4 regions of the Pseudofrankia saprophytica genome follow, and region 1 is predicted to be linked to each of the others. Evidence: riboswitches for the same ligand, from Rfam matches in the RefSeq annotation. Region 1 holds a riboswitch; each other region holds the start of a gene.

Evidence for each region. Region 1 has a riboswitch for cyclic di-AMP ahead of FRCN3DRAFT_RS56170 (C40 family peptidase). Riboswitches for the same ligand answer to the same signal wherever they lie in the genome.
Region 2: linked by a shared signal. The riboswitch ahead of FRCN3DRAFT_RS0218280 (C40 family peptidase) and the one ahead of FRCN3DRAFT_RS56170 (C40 family peptidase) in region 1 are both predicted to bind cyclic di-AMP.
Region 3: linked by a shared signal. The riboswitch ahead of FRCN3DRAFT_RS0207295 (transglycosylase family protein) and the one ahead of FRCN3DRAFT_RS56170 (C40 family peptidase) in region 1 are both predicted to bind cyclic di-AMP.
Region 4: linked by a shared signal. The riboswitch ahead of FRCN3DRAFT_RS0203785 (peptidoglycan-binding protein) and the one ahead of FRCN3DRAFT_RS56170 (C40 family peptidase) in region 1 are both predicted to bind cyclic di-AMP.

What each region holds. Positions count from the first base shown of each region.
Region 1 covers NZ_KI912266.1:3,306,971-3,310,055, reverse strand. Annotated here, with positions in the region: gene FRCN3DRAFT_RS0213785 (M56 family metallopeptidase) at 1-622, opposite strand, end outside; gene FRCN3DRAFT_RS0213780 (BlaI/MecI/CopY family transcriptional regulator) at 624-995, opposite strand; cyclic di-AMP (ydaO/yuaA leader) riboswitch at 1,304-1,470, shown strand; gene FRCN3DRAFT_RS56175 (hypothetical protein) at 1,532-1,789, opposite strand; gene FRCN3DRAFT_RS56170 (C40 family peptidase) at 1,782-2,516, shown strand; gene FRCN3DRAFT_RS0213770 (class I SAM-dependent methyltransferase) at 2,639-3,085, opposite strand, start outside.
Region 2 covers NZ_KI912266.1:4,379,512-4,382,596, forward strand. Annotated here, with positions in the region: gene FRCN3DRAFT_RS49635 (class F sortase) at 1-371, shown strand, start outside; cyclic di-AMP (ydaO/yuaA leader) riboswitch at 994-1,189, shown strand; gene FRCN3DRAFT_RS0218280 (C40 family peptidase) at 1,208-2,275, shown strand; gene clsA (cardiolipin synthase ClsA) at 2,575-3,085, shown strand, end outside.
Region 3 covers NZ_KI912266.1:1,725,076-1,728,160, reverse strand. Annotated here, with positions in the region: gene FRCN3DRAFT_RS0207300 (transglycosylase family protein) at 1-626, shown strand, start outside; cyclic di-AMP (ydaO/yuaA leader) riboswitch at 1,265-1,443, shown strand; gene FRCN3DRAFT_RS0207295 (transglycosylase family protein) at 1,445-2,194, shown strand; gene FRCN3DRAFT_RS0207290 (DUF3151 domain-containing protein) at 2,262-2,690, shown strand; gene FRCN3DRAFT_RS0207285 (adenylosuccinate synthase) at 2,791-3,085, shown strand, end outside.
Region 4 covers NZ_KI912266.1:856,854-859,938, reverse strand. Annotated here, with positions in the region: gene FRCN3DRAFT_RS0203790 (hypothetical protein) at 62-838, shown strand; gene FRCN3DRAFT_RS0203785 (peptidoglycan-binding protein) at 992-1,738, opposite strand; cyclic di-AMP (ydaO/yuaA leader) riboswitch at 1,745-1,926, opposite strand; gene FRCN3DRAFT_RS0203780 (substrate-binding domain-containing protein) at 2,514-3,085, shown strand, end outside.

The DNA.
Region 1 (3,085 bases):
GCAGTCGGGGGAAAGCGCGGGCCAGTACCGCCGTGACGGTGGTGATCAGGTAATGGTGGCCACGCAGGTGGGCGTGCTCGTGGGCGATCACGGCGTCCAGCAACGGCGGGTCCAGCAGCGAGAGGGCGCCCTCGGAGACGACGACGAGGCGGCGCCGCGCGGGCAGGCAGTAGACAGCCGGGACGGGGTGTTCGACGACGAGGATGTCGCCGCGGGCGGGGTGGCGACGGCCGACCATCCGCAACGCGGCGGCGTGCCGGCGCCGCAACCGCCGCTGCGGCCATGCGACGGCCGCCGTCGCGTACATGATGCGCGCCGCGATGACCGCCAGGACACCGATTCCAGCTGCGTCCATGGCCAGCGACACAGCGGTGCGGGAGATGTGGTGCAGCGAGATGCCGCACGCCATGACCAGCGAGATGATCGCGTGGCCGACGGTCAGCAGTGGCACGACCAGCAGGGCGCCGGCGAGGCAGACCGCGGCGACCGCGGACAGGCACGCGGCGATCCAGACGCCGATGCCCAGCCTCGGCGCCCTGCGGGTCCAGCCGGCGGCGCGCAGCAGCCGCGGCGCGAGGAACAGCATGATCAGGATGTAGCCGGTCAGCAGCGGGGCCGCCACGTCAGCCGGTGCCCTTCTCCTGGGCCCGCCAGCGCAGCGCGTCGCCCAGCGCCTCGGCCTCGGCGGCGTCCATCGACCGGACGAAGTGCAGCAGCGCCATCCCCGGGTTGTCGGTGCCGGACAGCACCTCGTTCAGCTGCCGGGCGGTGTATTCGCTGCGCGTGAGCGTCGTGGCATAGACGTACCCGCGGCCGACCCGCTCCCGGGTGAGCCAGCCCTTCTGGAAGAGCCGATCCATCACGGTCATGACCGTGGTGTAGGCGAGGGGACGGGCCTGCTGCAGCTCCTCCAGGATGTCGCGCACGGTGGCGGCTTCCACGCGTGCCCACATCCGGTCCATCACCTCGGCCTCGAGGTCGCCGAACAGCTCCATTCCGCCTCCATCACCCGCCCGCCCATGCGGAGTGTGCCGGAGCGCGTCTCCGGACGTTGCGATGGTGTCACGGCTCGGCGGCCGTCGACCGGGCGGATCGGCCGCCATCGGGGGAAGCGCTCACGAAAACACCAAGGGACCTCGGACCGACGTCCGGCGGCTGTCGGCTGCGGGGGTTTGTGGTCCGAGCAGTTCCGATGGCCGCGGCCGGTGCCATCCACCCCACGCGACCTACTATGGCGTGTAGTTGTTAGGCTGTGCCCGCTATCGCCGTCGGACCGAACGCCGAGTCCTGCCCCCGGTCCGGCGATACCCCTCCGACGCAGCCGGGGCAGGAGCGGGGGAACCACGTTCCACCGGGCGCCGCATCCCTCCGGCGGCGCCCTTGGGGTGAAGCCGGGCGTGTTCGACACGGCCGGCCGGGCTCCCAGCCCGAACCCGACAGCTCACCTCGCAGGCGTCTGGGAAAGGTTTCACGTGCAGGCACGCGAACCACAAACGTCCGAACGGAGTCCCGCCACGGCCCGGCGCGGTCGTCACCGCGCCCGCGCCCGCTCGGGGACGCTGCTGGCTCGGACTTCGAGCCGCGCCACCTTCGCGGTGATCACCACGGGCACCGTGGCCGTGTCCGGGGTGGCACTGGCTGGCTCTCTCGGCCCCGGCGCAGCGGACACGGACACCGGAGCGCACAGGATCACCGCGAACTCCCTGGGCGCGGCCTTGGGCACCGAGACGACTCCCGCTGCGGCCTCCACCTCCGGGTCGGCCCTGCCGGTCTCTCTCCACGTGCGCACGGCGGTCTCGCTGACGCCGGCCGTCCCCGACGTCACGGTGAACGCCGACGAGCCGGTCGAGGTCGGCTTCCGGCTCACCACCCGAGGCGGCGGTGCCCTCGCGGACCAGGACATCCTCGTCCAGGCACTGTTCCCGACCGGCTGGACGACGTTCAAAGCACTACGCACGGACGCGGGCGGCTACGCCAGCTACGCGGCGCGGGTCCTGACGACCACCCAGATCAGGGCGACATTCGCGGGCGGCCCGGAGCTGGACGCCGCGACCTCCGACGCCGCGGTCGTCCGCGTCCGCCCCGCGCCGCCCGCGACCGCCGCCCCGGCCGCCGCCCGCGGGCCCGCGGGCGAGACCATCGCCGACGCGCCCACCGGCGCGACGACGATCGGGGAGAAGGCGGTGTACCTGGCATCACTACAGGCCGGCAAGCCATATGTGTACGGGGCGGAGGGGCCGTACGACTTCGACTGCTCGGGGCTGGTGCAGTACGTCTACAAGCAGCTCGGCATCACGCTGCCCCGCACCACCGACCAGCAGTTCGCGGCGACGACCCGGATCTCGCGCGGCTCCGAACAGCCAGGGGATCTGATCTTCTTCGGCGAGCCGGGGTCGATCTACCACGAGGGCATCTACGCCGGCGACGGAAAGATCTGGGTCGCGCCGAAGAGCGGTGACGTGGTCAAGCTCGAGGCCATCTGGACCTCGTCCTACTACGTCGGCAGGGTGCGGTAGGACCAGACGGGTGCCCGTGGGCCGGTCCCACCGTCCGGCCCGCGGGCACCCGCGGCGGCATCCGAGCAAGGACGCGTCGGCGATCGGTCCTCACGATGCGGTCATCCGGCCTCGTACCCGGTCTACTGCGCCTGGTGGCCTGCGGCTGTGTCGTCGAGTGGCCGCTGGGCGCGGCCGAGGATGTGGGCGGTCGACGGAAGGAACCGCAGGGGTCGGAAGGTGAACCGGGCGATCTCCTCGACGGCGAAGCCGGCGGCGCGAATGGCCTCGGCCGTCCGGCGGTTCGGGTGGCAGCCACCACCGCCCTTCGCCCACAGCGGCGTGATGAGATCTTCGGCCAGCCCTCGCAGTCGATGCTCGGACCGCACGTGTTCGTAGAACCGCAACTGCCCACCCGGCCGAAGCACCCGGCGGACCTCGGCCAGCGCACTGGTTGGGTCGGGGACCGAGCAGAGCACCAGCGAGACCACCACGGCATCGAACTCTCCGTCGCACCCGGGAAGCGCACCCGCCTGGCCGGCGATCACGCGCACCGGCACGGGGGCGTCCGCCGCGGCCTGGCTGGCGAG
Region 2 (3,085 bases), 1.1 Mb from region 1:
GGATCATCACCTGCGACGGCGGCTTCGACGAGCACACGCACCACTATCTGGACAACCTCGTCGTGTACGGCCACGCCATCCCCACGCCGGTCGCCCCACCCGCGCCGGTCGCCCCACCCGCCCAGGGTTCCCCGGCCGCGCCGCTCGGTGTCGCTCCCGCGGCCGTGCCGCCGCCCACGGGCGTCCCGTCGGCCGCGTCGCCCCCTGGGGGCCCGCCCACGCCGCCAGCGACCACCTCCGCGGCCGTGGCGCCCACCGCGTCCACGAGCGCGGCGGGCGGATCCCCGCCGGCCGGGACGGCGCTGCCCCCGCCGGCCTCGTCCGCGTCCGTCGGGCCGTCCGCCGCCGTCACGCCGCGCCCATCCGGCTGACGGCGCCGCCCCCGCCGCGCCTCCTTCGTTCTTCGCCGGCCTGTCCGCCGTCCGCGTCGGTCGTCCGCTGCCTGTCCGCCGGTGTCGGGCTGATCGTGATGCCGCGGTCGCGGCGGCCGGTCGCACCGGTAGACAAGATAGTCAACGCTGTTGACGCGCCGACCCCGGCTTGGTGATCTTCGTCGGGCGGCGGCTCTTTGGTGTAGGGCGTGTGGGGAAGAGCCTGCCCCCACGGGGTGATCGCGGGGTGTGGCGATGTCGCGGCGGCGCACGTCTGTTTCGCCCCGCTCGCCCGCTAGGGACTTTGGTCTCTAGCGCGCATCGGGACTAAAGTCCCGGCGGCCCTGGGCTGGGCGTCGCCTGATGGTCGATTTCTCTCAGTCGACGCAACGAGACATCAACCACTGCGCCCGCGCTGGCGTGGAGTCGCCGGTCTTCGCGCCGTGCCGACGCCGGTTACTCCTGGCCAGGGCGCATGTGCAGAACAGACCGGAACGAGGTGGACATCTCATCGAAACGCGCGGCCGGGTGTCCAATTGTTGTGTTTATGGTGGTTGGAGGCCCCGCTGGGGGATCGACTATGGTCAGCGGTGCAACATTCTTCACCTAAGGCAACAAACCGCCAGGCCAAACGCCGAGTCCTGCCCCTGGTCTGACGTCCCCTCCGACACGCCGGGGCAGGAGCGGGGGACCCAACGTCCACCGGGCAACGCCGACATTCGGCCGCGCCCTCGGGGTGAAGCGGCCGCAAGGCGGCCGGGCAGCGTGAACCCTGCCCGAACCCGACAGCTGACCTCGCAGGCGTCAGGGAAGGACGCGCGTTGTCCCGTCGTGGCATGGCCTGGCTCCCGGACGACTGGGACGAGCTGGTGCGCGGTCGGCATCGCACGGACGGCGCTCCCAGCGGGGCCCGCCGGCGCAACGGCAACCAGCCCCGCCGGGTCAGCACGATCGCCGCGTTCACGACCGGCACGCTCGCCGTGTCCACCGCCGCGTTCGCCGCGACGGTCCCGTCCCAGGATTCGCCCTCGACGGTCGACACGAACCCGCAGAGCAACAGCACCACCTACGAGGCGAGTGCCCTGGGCGCGGCGCTCGGGGGCGGGGACGGCGAGGGCGGCTCCGGCGGCCTGGGCAGCGCCCTGGCCGGAGGTTCCGGCTCCGGCGGTCTCGCCGGGGCGCTGGCCGACTCCGGCCCGGTCTTCACGAACCTGGCGCTCACCGCGGACCACACCACCGTCCAGCCCAACGCCCCGGTCGTACTGACCGTCAAGGCGACGGAGGCGCTCGACGGCTCGCCGCTGGCCCGCCAGAAGGTGAAGATCGTCGTGGTGGACGGGCCGAAGTGGCAGGCCACCACCACTCTCACCACCGACGACCAGGGCCAGGCGAGCATCACCGCCCGGCTGCTGTCGACCACCACGCTCACCGCCGTGTTCGACGGCGGCAGCTCGCTGCGGCCCTCGGTGGCCGGCGCGACCACGATCACGATCCAGCAGCGCAGGGCCTCGGACTACCTCGACACGGGCGTCCCGTCCGTCATCCCGGGCAGCTCCATCGGCGAGAAGGCCGTCTACCTCGCCTCGCTGCAGAAGGGCAAGCCGTACGTCTACGGCTCCGAGGGCCCGTACTCGTTCGACTGCTCCGGCCTCGTCCAGTACGTCTTCAAGCAGCTGGGCCGCAACCTGCCGCGGACCGCCGAGGCGCAGTACTGGGCCACGTCGCACGTCGCCCAGTCGGGCAAGCAGCCCGGCGACCTGATCTTCTACGGCAGCCCGGGCAACATCTACCACGTCGGCATCTACGCCGGTAACGGCTACATGTGGGCCGCTCCGCAGACCGGTGGTGTGGTTTCCCTGCGCCCGATCTACAGCTCGACGTACCTCGTCGGCCGGGTCATGTGACGAAGGTGCGGCAGGCGCTCCGGGCCTGGCCGCGCCGCCGTCCGCCGGACGACTCGACCCCGGTCCGCCTGGACCGGGGTTCTTCATGTTCCGTTTCCGTCGGCGGCCAGGCCCGCCCCTCGTCCGCCCTCGCCGCGCTCAGGCGCATGGTCATCGACTAGCGTCTTGCTTTCAGGGGATGCGCCGGTCCTGAAGGCCGCGCCGCGGTACGCGCGTGCCCGACCCGGGCAGGACGTTTCCGCGTCGCCAAGTGCCCGTAATCTTGCTGGCAGGCCGCCGCTGAGGGGAGGAAATGCCGCATGACGAGCGCCGCCGCCCCCAGCGACCGGATCTGGACGATCCCGAACCTGCTGTCAGCGCTGCGCCTGCTCGGCGTACCCGTCTTCCTGTGGCTCGTGCTCGGCCCGCACGCCGACTGGGTGGCGCTGGGCATCCTGGTCTTCGCCGGCATCAGCGACTATCTCGACGGCCGGCTCGCGCGGGCCCTGGGTCAGACCAGCCGCCTCGGCATCCTGCTCGACCCACTCGCCGACCGGCTCTACATCCTCGCCACCATCGTCGCCCTCGCCGTCCGGGGGATCATTCCCTGGTGGCTGTTCGCGGCGATCGTCGGCCGCGACGTGTTCATCACCCTGCTGCTCATCCCGATGCGCCGGCTGGGCCTGGGTACCGCGCTGCCGGTGCACTACCTGGGCAAGGCGGCCACCTTCAACCTGCTCTACGCGTTCCCGCTGCTGCTGCTCTCCGACGGCCACGGGGCGGTGTCGACCGTGGTCCGCCCGCTCGGCTGGGCGTTCGCGATCTGGGGGG
Region 3 (3,085 bases), 1.6 Mb from region 1:
GGCTACGCAAGTCCCTCGCGGCAGTTCCCGTCATCGCCGCGGCCGTGGGCGGCACACTCGCCGTCGCGACACCCGCGAACGCCTCTTCCACCTGGGCAGAACTGCGCCAGTGCGAGTCGGGCGGAAACTATTCCATCAATACCGGCAACGGATACTACGGCGCGTACCAGTTCTCCGTGAGGACGTGGCAGAGCCTCGGATATTCGGGGCTGCCGAGTGCCGCGCCACCGGCGGTTCAGGACGAGGCGGCGCTGCGGCTGGCGCAGCGCTCCGGCTTTGGCCAGTGGCCGGAATGCGGCCGCGGGATGGGTCCGGACCAGCTCGCCCCGGGCGCGAGCTCCGCCGGCGCCGGCCAGGCCTCCCGGTCGGCCCCCAGAGCGCCTCTCGTGGCCCAGCCGATCTCCTCGACCACGGCGCACCTGCCCTTCACGACGGCACTGGCCGGCCAGTACCGCGCCGACGTCCAGTCCTGGCAGGCCCAGATGAACAAGATCGGCTATTCCCTCGCCGCCGACGGGCACTACGGGCCGCGTTCGGCCGAGGCCGCCCGCGCGCTGCAGCGGGCCAAGGGCCTGGCCGTCGACGGCGTCGTCGGCCAGAGGACCTGGGCCGCCACCTTCGCCTGAGCCGTCAGGCGTCACCGCCCGGCTGACCTTCTCGCCGAGGCCTCCCGTCACGCGGGGCTTTGCCATTGCCCGTCGTTGACGGAACTCCCGGGGATCGGCTGACACCGATCCCGGGCAGGAGCCTCGGCCTGGGCCACCCGCCCGGATCCTCCCTCCCGGGCCGGCCCCGCGAGGTCAGTCGACCCGCCGCCACTGGAACCTCGCCGCGATCGGCCCCCACCGACCGCTGCCCACGCTGGCGACGGGACCCCTTTCCCACCCCGTCTCCGGCCGCCAGTCGGAGGCGTGCGGCCTTGGCCCGCCGGTTGGTCGGTGGGGCGAGGGGATCTGGCGGCGACGACGGTCGCTGCCTCGCCGCCGTGCCGTCGCGCCGGCCACAGAGTCGAAGGCCGCGCGAGCCTCATCATGATCGCGTGGCCGCCGGCCGGCGTGCCGGTCGGGCGGCGTCAGCGAGTGGCTGGCGCCACCGCCGGAACAGTCGCGAACCGGGGTCGTCCCTTTCGTTGGGGTGACCCCGGTTTGCGGCGAAGGATGACGACTCGCTACAGTCCGGTGCTACTCATCCGACCTGGGTGAGTCGCGCGGGCGGACGCCGAGTCCTGCCCCCACCCGCGTGTGGAGATGGCCCCGCTGCCGCGGGGCACGATCCGCTCGGGCAGGAGCGGGGGACCCACTTCCGGACGGGACGACAGTCACGTCCTCGGGGTGAAGCCGGTCAGCTGGGCGCGACGCCGCGGGCGACGCGCGAGGTGACACCGGCCGGGCATTCCCAGCCCGAACCCGACAGCTCACCCCGCAGGCGCAGGGAAGGGATCGACATGCCGTCTGAGCAGTCCGGTGACGCCCGGTCCGCCTCCAGGACGGGAGGCCGGCACCGTGCCCCGCAGGGCCCGTCGTCGACCGCCCGCCTGCTGCGTACCACCGGCGCGGTCACGGCGCTCGTGGGCAGCGGCCTCGCGGTCACCGCGATACCGGCCGGCGCCGCCACCCCGGACGACTTCGCCCGGTTGCGTCAGTGCGAGTCCGGCGGCAATTACTCGATCAACACCGGCAACGGCTTCTACGGCGCCTACCAGTTCGACAAGCGCACCTGGCAGGGCCTCGGCTACTCCGGCCTGCCGAGCGAGGCGGCCCCGGCCGTTCAGGACGAAGCGGCATACCGGCTTTACAACTCCCGCGGCTGGTCCCCCTGGCCGGCCTGCTCCAAGAAGCTTGGCCTGACCAACAACGGGCCGGTCGGCGGCGTCTCGTCGTCCGCGTCCAGCGGCTCGGTCCAACAGGCGGTCCAGCCAGCCGAGCCTCCGATGACGCTCGACCGGGCCCGCTCCGAGGTCCAGCAGTCGGGCTTCCACGGCACGATCTCCACGGCCGACGGCGGCAAGGTGCGCGCCGACGCCTACGTCTGGCAGCAGCAGATGCGCGACCAGAGCTTCTCGCTCACCGTCGACGGCAAGTTCGGCCCGCAGTCGCAGGGCGTCGCCGCGCTCTACTCGTACCTGACCGGGGTCAGCGACGGCGAGCCCGGCGTCGTCGGCGAGAACCTCTGGAAGGCGACCGTCCAGGGCTGACGCACGGCTCGGACGCCGCGCGCGGGCCGGTCCGTGGCCGGGGGGCCGCGCCGTCTACGGTTGGGGCATGACGACTCCGTCCGGACGGCCCGATCTCATGGGCGGACCACCAGCCACCCTGCTGCCGGTCGACCCCGCATCGGCGGCGCTCGCCGCGGGTGAGGCCGCAAGCCGCGTGGCCGCCCGGTTCCCCACCTCCAGCGCGGCGTGGGCTGCGTTGGCCGAGGAGGCCCTCGGCGGCGGGCGCCCAGTCGAGGCGTACGCCTACGCGCGCACCGGCTACCACCGCGGCCTCGACGCGCTGCGCCGCTCGGGCTGGCGCGGGCACGGACCGGTCCCCTGGTCGCACGAACCGAACCAGGGATTCCTGCGCGCCCTGGCCGCCCTCGGGCAGGCCGCCGCCGCGATCGGCGAGACCGCCGAGGTCGAGCGGATCGGGAAGTTCCTGTTCGACAGCGACCCGACCGCCCCTGGCCAGCTCACCCAGGCCGACTGATCATCGGCTCACGGGGTCGAAGGCACAGTCAGGCACCGAGCCGTCACTCAGCCAATCGGTGGGGTAGGCGGGGCTTCGTTCTTAGGTACAGTCTCACCCCGTGCCTGCGCTTGTCCTGATCGGAGCCCAGTGGGGCGACGAGGGTAAGGGAAAGGCGACCGACCTTCTGGGCGGCGCCGTCGACTACGTCGTGCGCTACCAGGGCGGCAACAATGCCGGCCATACGGTGGTCATCGGCGACGAGAAGTACGCCCTGCACCTGATCCCCAGCGGGATCCTGCGTGCGGACTGCATCCCGGTGATCGGGAATGGTGTGGTGATCGACCCGGGGGTGCTGCTCGCGGAGATGGCCGGTCTGCGCGCCCGCGGCATCGACACCTCCAGGCTGATGATCA
Region 4 (3,085 bases), 2.5 Mb from region 1:
ACCGGGGACAATTCGGCCATCCGGATGAACCCTCCGATGGCGGTCCGGCACACTGGGCCGCATGGGTGTAGGGGAGCCCTCCGGGGAGTTCTCGGGCCAAAGCCAGCCGACGGGCTGGAACCAGGGCTACCCGCCAATGGGCCAATATCAGCAGCAGTACCCACCAACCGGTCAGTACCAGCAGCATCCGCCAACAGGCCCGTACCAGGGCTACCCGCCGCCGGGCCAGTACCAGCAGCCGCCGGGCGAGTACCAGCAGGGCCAGTACCAGCAGCAGTATCCGCCGGCCGGCGGATACCAGTGGGCTCCGCCGGAAGGGCAGGTCCCGCCAGCCGGCCAGAACCCCTGGTACCCGCCGCCGGGCGGCCACCAGCCATCGCCCCGTCGGCGACCCTGGCTGGTGCCGGTGCTGGTCGTCGGTGGATTGGTCCTCGTCGCCGGCGTCGTCCTCGGCGTGCTGAGACTGGTCAACCATGACGGGGGCGGGAGCGGAACCGGGACCACGGTGCCGAGCGCCTTCCTCGGAACCTGGTACGGCACGCACGGTGGCTCCGAGATGTCCCTGGAGCTCAAGGACGGCAAGGTGGGTGACGTCGTCGGCGCGACGACGTACCCGGGCGCCTGCACCGAGACGGTGACCCTGATCGAGGTCGGTGACGGCTCGTCGATCCGCGTGCACGAGGCGGTGCAGCCGGGCGACACCGAATGCACCGACGAGGACATCACCCTGACGCTCCAGGGATCGGGTTCGTTGAGCCTGCGCTATGAGTCGTACGCGGAGGGTGACCCGGACGGGACGGTCGTCATGACGCGGGCCGGCGGCGGCAGAGCGGCCTGAGAGCGACCTGACCGACCAGGGGCCGGAGCGGACGTAGGCCGCGACAAGCGGAACCGCCCTGACCTCGACAGGAGGGAGAGATCAGGGCGGTTCCGGGGCTCCCGCGTCCGGTGGGGGGAAGAGACGCGGGAGGGTCTTGCTGGTCGGCGTTGACTAGCCGAACAGCGCCTTGTGGGTCTGCGGACCGACGACGCCGTCGACCAGCAGGCCGTGGGCGGCCTGGTAGGCGCGCACGACGCTGGAGGTCTGCGGGCCGAAGTAGCCGTCGACCGCGACCACGTGGCCAAGGCTCCCGAGCTTCTGCTGCAACTGGCGGACCGCGTCCAGGTAGACGCTGTGGTTCGCCGCCTGCGACAGGTACCAGGCGTTCGCCGGGATCGCGGGCGCGGCCTTGGCCAGGGCGGCCGGGGCGGCGGAGACCGTCCCGCTGCCGACCGCGTTCGCGGCGGCATAGCCACGCGACAGGTAGTTCCGGTAGGCGCCGGTGGTGTAGGTGGTCCAGGCGCTTGGGCCGGAGCCCTTGCAAACCTGGGTGGCGGCCCACGCGTTGGTCGCCGGGTCGTAGAGGTTGCGGCTCCCGACCCAGCCGGAATGCGCCCGCATGTTGATCTGCCACAGGCCGCGCGAGTCCTCGCCGACGGTGGCGTGCGCGTAGGCGTTGCCGCCGGACTCGGCCAGCGCGATCGCGACCCAGGTCGCGAGGCTGACGCGGCAGCTGTCCAGGCCCGCGGAATGCGCGTAGGCGGCGATCTGGGAGTCCGAGACGCTGGACGCGGCACTGGCCGGAGCGGCGCCGGCGAAGACGGCGGCGCCGGCGGTGGCGGTTACGACGCCGGCGGCGACAACAGCCGAACTGCGGCGGCGGAAAGCACTCTGCTTGCGATGACGACCCTTGAGCATTCTGCGAAAATCTTTCCCGCACGCCTGTGAGGTTAGCTGTCGGGTTCGGGCCGGGAAGCCCGGCCGGCTATTTTTGGGCGCGCTGAAAAGCGCCTTTGAATGGCCGACTTAACCCCAAGGGCTCGCGCTGGGTGGCGCGAGCCCGGAGGAACGTGGTTCCCCCATTTCTGCCCTGGCGATGTTCTCGGAGGGGGCACCGATCCGGGGGCAGAACTCGGCGTCCGGATCGCTGCTTGCTGCGAGCGGAGCAACCGTAACTAGCTACCGGGTGTAGTCACAAGCGGGCGAACTGGGCAGATGTCCGGCAAGGCTGTCACGCTGCGTGTAAAGCCCTGTGGCAACGCGCTTGTCAACAACTAGCTGTGACCAGCGTCACATCAATTGTTGCAAAATTCGGGGAACAAGGAGCCGTTGTCGCGCGAATCAATGTCGCTCAACGGTTTCCAACAGCCACCCTTACCGAATGATGCTTATCGCGAGCGACGCAGATCTGATGCGCCGCGTAATATCCCGCCGAACTTCCCTCCGATCGAGCAATCGCCCGTCACGACGTGTTCCAGCCGTTGGGAAGCCGTGGTCGAGGTCACATCGGGTGACGACTGCCCGTCGGCTGTCGAGGCCGGTCGGGAGATCCGAACTCGTGAACAGGGCGTGAACTGTCGAGGGGAATCCTGACGCCGGTACGTACCGATTGAGTATGTTTGGTCCGAAAAATCGCCTCCGCACCGAAGCCGATGCGGAGGGTAGTCGATCCGCGGGTTGGAGCGTTGTCCAGGTGTTCGAAACCACCGCGGACAACCTGGGCACGTTCTTCTCGGCCGCGGCGCTGGTGGTGTCGCTCGCCGTCTGGTTGATCGACCGCTATGTCCGTCAGCGCCGGATCGTCAGCTACCGGGTCCACCTGAACACCAAGATTGACGTGAGCCCGCGGTCGGCCGCCGACGTCGCGGACCTGGAGCTGCGGCGGCGCACCGACGGAGAGCCCGTTCCCGGCGCGAGCCTGACCCTCGTGCGGGTGAAGAACGCAGGCCGTCTCGACGTGGACGCGGTGGACATCGTCCGCCCGCTCACGTTCACCTTCCCAAGGCGATCGGCCATGGGCGTCGAGGTGGTCGAGCCCAGCCCGGTGGAACTGCGCGATGTGATCATGAATGCCCGCTGGCCGGACCACCCGGGCCGCGTCCCGGGGCCGTTCATGGAAGGCGACAGGGTCGAGCTGCCGCCCATGGACCTGAACGAGGGCGTCCGGTTCAAGCTCCTCGTGCTGCTGTCCGGCGACGGCAACGAGGTGCACGCCCGCGGCTACATCCGCGGCGGCAAGTTCGAACGCGACACCAACCGCCGCCG